Linked DNA regions of Euzebya sp.. The protein of the gene in region 2 interacts with the protein of the main gene of each other region in a pairwise test. Links are inferred from orthologs where the notes say so. Each region holds a gene or a part of one and is shown on either strand. Other genes may lie near its edges.

Region 1 (6,186 bases), on a different replicon or contig from region 2:
GGTCGCCCGGCAGCGGGCGACGCCCTCGCGGGTGTCGGCCAGGGAGAAGTTGTCGAGGAGGACCCGCTCCGCGCCGGCGGCCAGGACGACGTCGAGCTGGTCGAGGGAGTCCACCTCGACCTGGACCGGACGACCGCCGGCGGCGGCGAGGGCCGCGGTGACGGCCTGGCGCATGCCGCCGGCGGCGGCGACGTGGTTGTCCTTGACCAGCAGCTCGTCGACCAACGACATCCGGTGGTTGGCGCCGCCACCCGCGACCACGGCGGCCTTCTCGAGGGCGCGCAGGCCGGGGAGGGTCTTCCGGGTGTCCCGGATCGCGCAGGCCCCGTCGACCGCGTCGACCAGGCGGCGGGTGGCCGTCGCGATCCCCGACAGGTGGGTGAGCAGGTTGAGGGCGGTCCGCTCGCCGACCAGCACCGCCCGCGCCCGCCCGCTGACCGTCGCGACCGCGCGGCCGGGGACGGCGGGATCGCCGTCCGCGGCGTGCAGGGTGACGGTGGTGGAGGGGTCGACGAGGGCGTAGGTGGCCACCACCGCACCGAGCCCGGCCACGACGCCCGGCTGGCGCGGGACGAACCGGGCCGTCGCCGTGGCGGTCGCGGGGACGGTCGCGGCGGCGGTCAGGTCGTCGTCGACGACCCACCCCTCCCCGAGGTCCTCGGCGAGGGCGGTCGCCACGACATCGGCCAGCGCCACCAGGGCGGGCACGCGCTCCCCCTCCGCCGTCGCCATGTGCGCCAGGTGCCCCGGGTCCGTCAGGTGAGGACGGTGTGGGCCGGCTCGTCGGCGCGCACGTCGACCGGCTTGTTGAACTCGTCGAGGATGATCACCGTCGGCTCGTGGACCGCGGCCTCCTCGCGGTCGAACATCCCGTAGCTGATCACGATGATCGTGTCGCCGGGCTGGACCAGGCGGGCGGCGGCGCCGTTGAGGCACATGTCGCCCGAGCCGCGAACGCCGGAGATGACGTAGGTCTCGAGCCGCGCGCCGTTGTTGTTGTTGACGATCTGGACGCGCTCGTTCGGCATCAGGTCGGCCGCGTCCATCAGGTCCGGGTCGATCGTGATGGACCCGACGTAGTTCAGATCGGCGCCGGTCACCGTCGCGCGGTGCAGCTTCGACTTCATCAAGGTGCGGAACACGCACACCACCTCTTCCTCGTGCCGGTCCCGTCGTTGCACGCTCGCGTGCACGAGTCGGTGCTGCGGGATCCAGCCGATCGCTGTGGGGTCTCAGGCTCGGTCGGTGCTCGCGGGCTGCAGCGGTGCGGTGTCGATCAACCTGGTGTCGCCGACGTGTGCCGCGACCACTGCCTGGGCTGGTCCGTCGTGGACGCCCTCGAGCGGTTCGAGGGTCTCGGGGTCTATGACCTCCGCGTAGTCCAGACGCACTCCCGGAGCGCTCCCGAGTGTACCCAGGAGGTCCGCCCTCGTCGCATCGGCGTCGCCCGCCCAGCCGCGCTGCGCTGCGGCCAGGGCAGCGGACAGGGCCAGCGCGTCACGCCGCTCGTCGGGGCTCAGGTAGGTGTTGCGGCTCGACAGCGCCAGGCCGTCGGGGTCGCGCACGACCGGTCGGGTGATGACCTCCACGCCGAGGTCCAGGTCGCGCGCCATCCGGCGGATGACGGCTTGCTGCTGGAAGTCCTTCTCGCCGAAGTAGGCGCGGTGGGGGCGGACCGTGCTGAAGAGCTTCGTGACGATCGTCGTGACCCCGTCGAAGTGGGTCGGTCGGCTGGCCGCCTCGAGCCCGTCCGTCAGTCCGACGACGTGCACGGTCGTGCGGGCGTCCGCAGGGGTGTAGGCCGTGGCCTCGGGCGCGAACACCAGGTCCACGCCCTCACCGGTCAGCGCCGCCAGGTCGGCGTCGAAGGTCCGGGGGTAGGCGTCGAGGTCCTCACCCGGCCCGAACTGCAGCGGGTTGACGAAGATCGAGACGACCACCACGTCGGTCCCGGCCCGGGCGGCCCGCACCAGCGACAGGTGCCCCTCGTGCAGGGCACCCATCGTCGGCACCAGGCCGATGGACCGGCCGGCGCGGAGGGGGCCGTCCAGCGCCGCGCGGACCGCCGCGCTGGTGCGGGCGACCGCTGGAGCGTCGGCCACCTACTGCGGCGGGCGCTGGCCCTCGTCGGGCGGCAGCAGGTCCTGGGGGCGGAAGGTGCGGGTGGCGCCGCGGGCCGGCGGCTCGCCGCCGTCGGCCGGTCCCTCCGGGGCGGGCGGCGGCGGGGACTGGTCCGGCACCGGGGGAGGGGGCGCCTGGGGCTGGGGGGGAGGGGGCTGGGGTGCCTGGGGGGACTGGCCCCACCCGCCCGGATCGCCGGGCGGGGGCGGGGTCTGGGAGACCGGCGGCGTGCCGCCCCACGACGCGGGCGGGGGACCGCCGGGAGCCACGCCCGGGGGCGGCGCCTGGCCCGGCGCGCCCTGGGGCGGGACGGTGCCGGGGCCCCCGGCGGGCGGGAAGTGCGCGCCCTCGTGCCCCGGCGGGACGCCGGTGCCCGGGGGCCCGCCCTGGTAGGCGGGCGTGTCGGTCGGTGAGGTCCGGTTCCGTCCCCGGAGGACCAGGAACAGGATCAGGCCGAGTCCCGCGAGGAACAGGATCCCGACCAGCACCCACAGGAGGGTGCCGCCGAGCCCGCCGCCCTCGCTGGCCTCCCCGCGGGCCATCAGCTGGGTCTCACCCGCGCCGACCTCCCAGATCGCGGTCGTCCCCTCGACGCGGGTGGCGTTGTTCTCCCCCACGTTGCCCGGGAACGTCACCCGGATGGTGATCTCGAACAGCTCCTCGGGGTTCTGCAGGGCCTCGCCGAAGCCCTCCTCGAGCGCGTCCCCCAAGGCGTCCTCGTCGAGCGGTGCATCGCCCTCCGCGGCCACCTGGCGCTTCTGGCCGCCCAGCCCCTCGCTGAAGCCCTCGCTGAACGCCTCGGTGAACCCCTGGGTCAGGTCGGGGATCGTGGCGGCGAACACGTACTCGTCACCGTCCCGCTCGAGCTCGAAGGACTGGAAGAACTGGTCGTCACCCTGCTCGGTGAAGAAGCAGTTGACCGCGTCGAGGGGGATCGAGTCGAGGGCGACGTTCACGCCCATGAACCCGTCCTCGTCGTACTGCGTGATGTCGGCGGCCGACGCGTCGAAGCCGCAGGTCGAGGCGAGGTCGGCGATCTCGGACTCGGTGTCCTCCACCGACATCGCGTCCTCGGTCGGGACGTCGCTCGGGAAGCCCTCCTCGAGGCGGATGCCGATGGTCAGGTCGACCGACGCCACGTCGTCCGGCTGCAGCTCGATCCCCGCGTCCACCCGGACCTGGCAGCCGGCGGCGAGCAGGCTCAGCACGGCCAGCGCCAGGGCTGCCCGCGCGGTCGCCATCGTTCGGTTCCCCACGATCGATCCTCTCTCGGACGTCACGCCGCGCGGTCGCGGCGGCACGGCTCGACGGGCGTCACCCGTGCACCTGCACACTAGGTTCAGCCGCGGACCTCGTCCAACACCGCCCGCACCGCGGCGGCGCGCTCGGCGTCCAGGCCCGCGCGCACGGACTGGCGGAGCAGCAGGTCGCACAGGGCGACGTAGGCCTCGACCGCCTCGGGGAAGCTGCGCCGGAGCTCGCCGAGGTGGGCGCGCACCGTCCCGTGGTCGCCGCGGCGCACCGGCCCGGTCAGGGCCTCGACGCCGCGCCGGGCGCCCCCCTCGGCCGACGCGGTGACCAGCGGCACCAGGAACGCCGCCGGGTCCTCGACGCCCGCGCCGAGCAGGAGGTCGCGGGCCATGGCGACGACCGCCGTGGTCGCGTTCGAGCCGAGGGTGAGGCCCGCGTGGTACAGCGTCCGGTCGTCCGCGGCCAGGGTGACCGGCGACCCGCGGAGGTCGAGCACCAGCGTGCGGGCCCACCCGAGGTCCGCATCCTCCGCGGTGACTGCCCAGGACGCGCCGGGCAGGTTCGCGTACCCCCGCTCGGGGTCGGGGACGGTCATCGCGGGGTGGCAGGCGGCCACCCGACCGCCCGCGGCGCGGACGACCGCCAGGGCGTCGAGGCCGAGTCCGCCAGCGATGTGCACCCACCGCTGGCCGGGTGCCACGACGTCGGCGGCCCCCGCGGCCCGGGCGACGGCCGCGACCTGGTCGTCGGGTGTGGTCACGACCACGAGGTCGACGTCGCGGGGGAGGTCCGCCAGCGCCACCACCGCGGCCTGCGGCACGAGGGACCGGGCGCGCGCGAGGGACGCCGACGCGGGGTCGCCGGGCACCAGCGCGACGACGTCGTGCCCGGCGTGGGCGAGGGCCAGGGCGAGCGCGCCCCCGACGCGACCGGGCCCCACGATCGCGACCCGCATCACGGGGTGCCGATCGCGAGGTCGGGGGGCCCCGACGGCAGCGGCTCGACGGAGACCTGCCGCCCGATCGCGGTGATGCCCTCGAGGGGTGCCAGGTCCGCGATCGCCTTCGCGAGGCTGCGACCGTCCGGCAGTCGCCACCCGGGGGCGACCTCGGTCAGCGGCACGAGGGCGAACGCCCGGTTCGCGAGCTCGGGGTGCGGGACGGTCAGCACGTCGGCGGTGAGCTGGCGGTCGCCGTAGAGCAGCACGTCGACGTCGATGGTCCGAGCGCCCCAGCGGGTCGAGCGGACCCGCCCGAGGGTGGCCTCGACGCGCTGGCAGGCCCGCAGCAGGGGCAGGGGCGCGAGGTCGGTCAGCACGCGGACCGCGATGTTGAGGTACGGGTCGTCCGACGGTCCGATCGGAGCGGTCTCGTACACGCTCGAGACGTCGTCGACGTTGATCCGCGGGTGGCGGTCGAGGAGCCGCACGCCGCGGTTCAGGTAGTGCAGCCGATCACCGGTGTTGCCGCCGATGCCGAGGAACACCGCCTCCGGCCCCGCCGGTGGCTGGCGGAGCGCGACCGCCTCGCGGATGCGCACCCGCACGTCAGGCCCTGCGCCGCCGCAGGCAGACCGCGACCTCGTCGAGGTCCGCCGCGACCGGGGCGTCCGGCTTGGCGATGCGCACCTGCGCGCCGGCGACCCGGGGGTCGGCCATGATCAGGTCGAGGAGGTGGCCGGCGAGGCGCTCGATCAGGTCGAAGCGCGTGCTCGCGACCGCGTCGGCGAGGGTCTCGGCGAGCACGCCGTAGTTGACGGTGTCGTCGAGGTCGTCGGACCTCGACGCCGCCGAGAGGTCGACGTCGAGCGTGGCGTCGATGACGAACGTCTGGCCGTCGGCCTTCTCGAAGTCGAAGACCCCGTGGTGCCCGACGACCCGCAGGCCCTTGATCTCGATCACGTCCATGTGCCGCGAGGCTACGCGCCGGGGCGGTGCGCGGTCAGGTGGACGCGGTCAGGCGATCGGCGCGCCGGGTTGCACCCCGTCCGGCAGCTCGAGCAGCCGGACCGTGCCGTCGGGGTCGAGCGCGCCGAGGACCAGGAACTGGCTGGTGAAGCCGGCGATGCGCTTCTCCCCCAGGTTGACCGCCCCGACCACGGTGCGGCCGAGGAGCTCGGCGGCGGTGTAGTTGGTGATCTGGGCGGAGGTGCGGAGCTCGCCGATCACCGGGCCGAAGTCGACGGTCAGCTTCCAGGCCGGCTTGCGGGCCTCGGGGAAGTCGTCGACCGCGGTCACCACGCCGGCCCGCATGTCGACGGCGAAGAACCCCTCGGCGCCCACCACGTCCTTCGCCGGCACCGCCGCGGGGTCGTAGGGGCGTCCGTCGGGATCGATCGAGTGCTGGGCTGCCATCGACCGCGGACGCTAGCCGCTGGGGTCGCCGCCGTGCCAGTCCCCGGCGTGGTCGGCGTCCGGTGGCCGGTGGCAGGATCGTGACGATCGATGTCCGGTGGTCGCCGATGTGGCCCGCCTGCGACGGCGATCATGGTGCGCCACATGACCGACCGCGAGCTGGATTCCTTCACCATCGGCGACTGGGCGCTTCTGCTCGGCCTCGCGGCGATCTGGGGTGCGTCCTTCCTGTTCATCGACCTGGGGCTCCGGCACTTCGCGCCGGCCCAGATCGCCTTCCTGCGCCTCGCCCTCGGCACCGCTGCCCTGGCCGCCGTGCCGGCGTCACGGCGGTCGGTGGACCCCGGCGCCTGGCCGCGCATCGCGCTGCTCGGTCTGTTGTGGATGGCCATCCCGTTCCTGCTGTTCCCCATCGCCCAGCAGTGGATCGACTCGTCCCTCGCCGGCATGCTCAACGGCGG
Region 2 (5,648 bases):
TCGGCACGCTCGAGGCCTCCGGCGTCATGCAGGACCTCAGCCGGCGCGTGCAGGACCCCGACGACCTCGCGCCGGCGCACCGCGCCGCCGGCCAGCGCTACGTCGCGTTCCGCAACGCGCTCGGGCCGCGGGTGCCGCGCGACCCGGCGGCCGGCGGCATGCCGGACCGGGTGAAGTGCCTCCACAGCCTGTACGCCCACCACCTCGCGACCCGGGACTCCGCCGTCGGGGCGTGGGTCGCCGAGCGCCTCGAGCCGATGCCCTGCCCGGCCCCGTGCGCGACGCTGCCGGAGGGACGTGCGGGTGGGGACGGGCACGGATGACCCGCGTCGCGGCCGTCGACATCGGCACGAACTCCGCGCGCCTGCTGATCGCCGACGTGGACCCGGCTGCCGGCCTCAGGCCGATCGACCGGCGCCTCGAGATCGTCCGCCTGGGCCAGGGCGTGGACGCCACCGGCCGGCTCGCCGACGAGGCGATCGCGCGGACCGCCGACGCCGTGCGCGCCTACGCCGCGGCGTGGCGGGCCGCTGATGTCGAGCGGGTGCGCATCACGGGCACGAGCGCCGCGCGGGACGCCGCGAACGCCGCCGAGTTCGCCGACGCCGTGGCGGCGGCCGCGGGTCTGCGGCCCGAGGTGCTGTCCGGCGAGGAGGAGGCCCGGCTGGCCTTCCTCGGCGCCACCGCCACCCTGTCGGGGCACCCCGGCCCGTACGCGGTGCTCGACATCGGTGGGGGCTCCACGGAGGTGGTGGTCGGGGACCACGACGTCGAGGCGTCGACGTCCCGGCGGATGGGCTGCGTCCGCCTGACCGAGCGGGTCCTGACCGCTGACCCGCCGACGATGGACCAGGTCGACACCGCCCGGGCGCTGGTGCACGCCGAGCTCGACGAGGTCGACGCCGCCGTCGCGCCCGGCCGGGCCGCGACGCTGATCGGCGTGGCGGGCACCGTGACGACGCTCGCGGCGCTGCACGCGGAGCTGGACGGCTACGTCGAGGGCGCGGTCCACGGGACGTCCCTGGCCGCGGCCGCGGTCAGCGAGCTCGCCGAGCGCCTGCTCTCGACCTCCGCCGCTGCGATCGGGCGGCTCGGACCGGTCCAGCCCGGGAGGGAGGACGTCCTCGCGGCCGGCGCGCTCATCCTCGACGAGTTCGTCGGGCGGTTCGGCTTCGCCGACGTCGTCGTGAGCGAGGCCGACGTGCTCGACGGCCTCGCCATGACGCTGGCCTCGCCATGACGCTGGCCTCCCGATGACGCTGGCCTCCCGATGACACTCGAGGTGGGCGGTGGCTGACGCGGGCACCGAGCCCGTCGAGCTGGTCGACGCCGATGGGCAGGTGCTCGAGGTCGTCACGCGCGCGGAGCTCAGACGGCGCGGACGCGCAGCACGGCACCGCTGCACCTACGTGGTCGTGCTGCGCCCCTCCGGCGACGTGGTGGTCCACCGGCGAGCGGACTGGAAGGACGTCTACCCCGGCGCGTGGGACCTCGCGTTCGGCGGGATCTGCGACGTGGGGGAGGGGTGGCGCGAGTCCGCGCGCCGCGAGCTCGCCGAGGAGGCCGGTGTCACGGGCGTCGACCTCGAGGACCTGGGCCAGGTCACGTGGCAGGCTCCGGGCGCCGCCCTGCTCGGCAGGGTCTTCGTGGCGCCGTACGACGGGCCCGTGGCGCCGGCGGATGGCGAGGTGGCGGAGGTGGACGAGGTGCCCGCCGCCGATCTCCGCTCCTGGATCACCGGACGGGACGTGGTCAGCGACTCCCCGGACGTCGTCCTGCCCCTCCTCGAGGCCCACCTGGGCCTTCCTCGGGGGTGACGGCAGGTGCGTCACAGGTTTGTCGTCCAAGGGTCAACGATGTAGTATTTCTACTACCTGAAAGAACGATGTACGACAGGAGTGATCCCGATGGTGCTCGAGCGGATGTTCACGCGGCGACGACCGGAGCAAGAGCGATCAACGCCGCCCCTCGTGCTCAGGCGCCTCGCCGCGGTCGGTGCGGTGGGCCTGTACCCGCTGTCGCTGCTGGTGCTCGACGACGGGCTCAGGCTGCGACCGCCCTTCGACAGCGTGCCCGTCGCGGTGCTCGTCGTCCTCGCGGTCGCGCTGTGGATCGCCACCTTCGTCTTCGTCAACGAGTTCCGGCGGCGGCTCGCGCAGGCACCCGACGACCAGCTCGACGAGCGTGAGCGCGCCGTCCGCGACGAGGCGCACCTGATCAGCTACCGGATCCTCGGCGGCGCGCTCGTCCTGCTGGCGCTGTGGACGCTCGTGGGCGCCCCGCTCGTCGCCGGGAGCCGCGAGATCAGCCTGGACGTGGTGCTGGACGCCGCCTTCGCGCTGGTGATCGCGGTGTTCACCCTGCCCAGCGCGGTGGTGGCCTGGCGCGACACCGGTGACGACCTCGACGAGGACGACGAGGTGGAGGGCGTGGCGCCGCCGGTGGACGGCGACCGCGTCCGCGGGAGCGCGTGATGGCGCGCGGACCGAGCGACGCCGACCAGCTGTTCAACCGGATCGCCGTGCTCCGCACCGAGCGGGGTCTGTCCCGCCGGGAGCTCTCGGAGGCCGTCGACGTGCACTACCGCACCATCGGCTACCTCGAGCGCGGCGAGTACAGCCCCTCCCTCGCCCTCGCGTTCCGGATCGCCCGCTTCTTCGACCTGCCCCTCGAGGCGGTGTTCAGCGACCGCCCCTTCACCCCGTTGAGCGAGCAGGTCTACCGCCGCGACGCGCCGGCCTGAGCCGAGCCGGTCGGACGAGGTCGAGGACCGTCGCCCAGCCGCCGTCCTGCGGCGCGGCGATCACGTGGTCGGCACCGGCGGCCTCCGCCGACCCGCCGGTGACGGCGACGGACGTCCCCGCCCACGCGAGCATCTCGAGGTCGTTGTCCCCGTCGCCGACGGCCAGGACCTCGCAGGGGTGGACGCCCAGCTCGGCACACCACCCCTCGATGCCGCTGATCTTCGAGACCCCGTGGGGGCCGACCATGATCGTCCACCCGCCCATGACGTGGTCCGGGCCGGTGTAGGCCTGGGCGAACGGCGCGACCGCACGGGCGACCGCGAGGCCGGCTGCCACGTCCTCAGGTCCCAGGCCGCAGACACCGAACCCGACCACCCGCCCTGCGGCGACGGCGGGGCGGGGGTCGCCGGGCAGGGGGTGGCCGAGGGCCCGCAGGTGGGAGGGGTGGGTGCGGCACCCCGGTGGCACGACCGCGTCGACGTCGTGGTCGCTGACGTGGACGACCGGGGGGAGGCCGTGGACCTCGAACGCCGCCAGCACCGCCGCGCCGGCCTCGGCGTCGAACGCCGTGCGGTGCCACTCCCTCCCGTCGAGCAGGTCCGCGCCGATCGCCCCGGACAGCAGCACGGCGGGACCGGCCAGGCCGAGGGGGTGCAACCCGGCGTGGGCGGACGCGTACCGCCGGCCGGTCGCGAACAGCACCGGGATGCCCCGCTGCCGCAGGGTCTGCACGGACGGGAGGGTCGAGTCGTGCACCTGCGCCGGTCCCCACCAGAACGTGCCGTCGAGGTCGGTGACGACGGCCTTCACCCGTCTGCGCATGCCGGCAGGCTAGGCGGTCAGCTGCACGTCGTCCGGTGCCGTGGGCCGGGAACTGCCCGCCGTCGGGTGGTGCGGCCCAACCATCTGCACGTCGTCTGGCACCCTCCGGGTCAGCGTGCAGTCGACGGCTTTGGGGCACCGGTCAGCGTGCAGTCGACGGCCGTGAGGCACCGGTCAGTGTGCAGTCGGCGGCCGTGGGGCACCGGTCAGTGGGCAGCCGATGGGCTCACAGCCCGTGGGGACGGGTCAGGCGCACTCGCCCTGGCCGAGTTGGACCGCGAAGCGGTCGGAGTGGCCCCAGTCGACGTAGAAGTCGGGGTCCTCGGCCAGCGCGGGCATGGTGTCGAGCGCCTTCAGGTCCGTCTTGATCGCTTTCGGGTCGACCCGTGCGACCCAGTCGGCGAACTGCTCGCCGAGCTCGCGCTCGGTTGCGTACCGCTCGACCAAGGCGACGGCCACGTCCGGGGCCTTCTTGGCGGGCACCTTCGCGACGTAGTGGCCGAACTTCGCGCCGCCGTCGCCGACCCGCGCACCGACGTACACCCGGTAGCCGGGCGCCTCGTTGCCGTCGGGGTCGCGGCGGGCCATGCCGCTGAACCCCAGGTCAGCGGTGGTGTGCTGGCCGCAGGAGTTCGGGCACCCCGAGATGTTGATCCGCAGGTCCTCGATCTCGTGCAGCCCGTTGGACTGCAGCGCGGCCGTGACCGCCTCGGCGAGCCCGCGCGAGGCGGTGATGGCCAGGTTGCAGGTCTCCGCGCCGGGGCAGCTGACGACGTCGCCGGACTTCTCCGCGCGGGCGAGCGCCATCCCCTCTGCGTGCAGGGTGGTGAACAGGGCGGGGACCTGCTCGGCGGTCAACCCGACGAACAGCAGGTTCTGGCGGATCGTCGTGCGGAGCTGCACCGCGTCACCGAACTCCCGCCACACCTTCGCGAGCGCCCGCAGCTGGGTCGACGTGACGTCGCCGAGGTGGAACGTCGCGTAGGCGCCGTAGGCGGTCGAGCCGTCCTCGGTGCGGTGGGCGAACACGTTCGCGTCGCGCCAGCGCTCGTACTCCACCAGCGCGCCGGGCGCGACCACGTCACCGGCGGGGGGCGGGGGGGCGTCCACCGCGTGGGACCCGCCCCGCGGGCGCACCGGGACGTCGAGGGAGGGGTAGGTCCGCTCCCGCTCGAGCCGCAGGCGGCGGGTCTCCACCTCCGCCCGGAAGCGTTCGATGCCCCACTTCTTCAACAGGAACTTCATGCGGGCGCGGACGCGGTTCTTCCGCTCGCCGTGCTCGTCGAAGATCTCGAGGATCGCCTCGACGGTGGGCAGCACGCGGTCAGCGGGGGTGAACGGCTCGAGGAGGTCGGCCTCGCGCGGGGCGGACCCGAGCCCACCGCCCACGTACAGGGCGAACCCCGGGTTGCCGTCGCCGTCGAGCCGCCCGAGGAAGCCGATGTCGTGGATGCCGAGCTGCGCGTGGTCCTTCGCCGACCCGTCGAAGGCCATCTTGAACTTGCGGGGCAGGTTCTGGGTGAGGGGGTGGCGCAGGAAGTACCGGGTGATCGCCTCCGCCGCCGGCCGGGTGTCCACCACCTCGTCGGGGTCGATCCCGGCCAGGTGGGACTGGGTGATGGTCCGCACGCTGTTCCCGCACGCCTCGCGCGTGGTCAGACCGGCGTCCGCGAAGCGCCGCAGCAGCGCCGGCAGCTCGTCGGTCGGGACGAAGTGCAGCTGGAAGTTCTGGCGGGTGGTGATGTGTGCGAAGCCGCGGGAGTGGGTGTCGGCGACGTCCGCGATCGCCTCCAGGTGGTCCGGCTCGAGCAGCCCGCCCGGGACCTTCGCCCGCACCATGTGGGTGTCGGAGTTCCTGATGCCGTAGCACCCCATGTGCAGCCGCTTGCCCCGGAACGCGTCGTCGTCGATCTCGCCGGCCCTCCAGGCGGCGATGACCCCTTCGAACTGATCGATCTCGGCGTAGTCGGCGTACGAGGCGGTAACCATCTGGGCTCCTGATCTGGGCGTTGCCCTGCGGACGCGGTCTGACGAAGGCTAGGAGGCCCGCCTCCCGCCACCCAGCCGTCGCGCAGTGGTTAC

Evidence for each region. Proteins that work in one complex are often made in the same cells at the same time.
Region 1: the proteins of ACEQ2X_RS00235 (region 2) and panC interact in binary tests that used the Escherichia coli proteins (3 or more experiments, as listed by UniProt). The link is inferred for Euzebya sp. from one-to-one orthologs.

Annotation. Positions count from the first base shown.
Region 1 is NZ_CAXQBR010000075.1:86,699-92,884, forward strand. What follows is about bases 168-3,167. They hold panC (pantoate--beta-alanine ligase), read right to left. Parts: upstream 2,103-3,167; coding sequence 1,233-2,102; downstream 168-1,232. Other genes in these bases: nadC (carboxylating nicotinate-nucleotide diphosphorylase), read right to left, coding at 168-708; panD (aspartate 1-decarboxylase), read right to left, coding at 756-1,142; ACEQ2X_RS16875 (hypothetical protein), read right to left, coding at 2,103-3,167. Also shown: more of nadC, read right to left, coding at 1-167; more of ACEQ2X_RS16875, read right to left, coding at 3,168-3,377; ACEQ2X_RS16880 (Rossmann-like and DUF2520 domain-containing protein), read right to left, coding at 3,461-4,327; folK (2-amino-4-hydroxy-6-hydroxymethyldihydropteridine diphosphokinase), read right to left, coding at 4,327-4,917; folB (dihydroneopterin aldolase), read right to left, coding at 4,919-5,278; ACEQ2X_RS16895 (tRNA-binding protein), read right to left, coding at 5,327-5,725; ACEQ2X_RS16900 (DMT family transporter), read left to right, coding at 5,870-6,186. UniProt on the Escherichia coli protein: Catalyzes the condensation of pantoate with beta-alanine in an ATP-dependent reaction via a pantoyl-adenylate intermediate.
Region 2 is NZ_CAXQBR010000001.1:43,571-49,218, forward strand. Bases 84-3,053 are described here. They hold ACEQ2X_RS00235 (NUDIX domain-containing protein), read left to right. Parts: upstream 84-1,289; coding sequence 1,290-1,817; downstream 1,818-3,053. Other genes in these bases: ACEQ2X_RS00225 (DUF501 domain-containing protein), read left to right, coding at 84-323; ACEQ2X_RS00230 (exopolyphosphatase), read left to right, coding at 320-1,240; ACEQ2X_RS00240 (hypothetical protein), read left to right, coding at 1,971-2,474; ACEQ2X_RS00245 (helix-turn-helix transcriptional regulator), read left to right, coding at 2,474-2,743; ACEQ2X_RS00250 (HAD family hydrolase), read right to left, coding at 2,697-3,053. Outside these bases: more of ACEQ2X_RS00225, read left to right, coding at 1-83; more of ACEQ2X_RS00250, read right to left, coding at 3,054-3,566; ACEQ2X_RS00255 (nitrite/sulfite reductase), read right to left, coding at 3,813-5,555.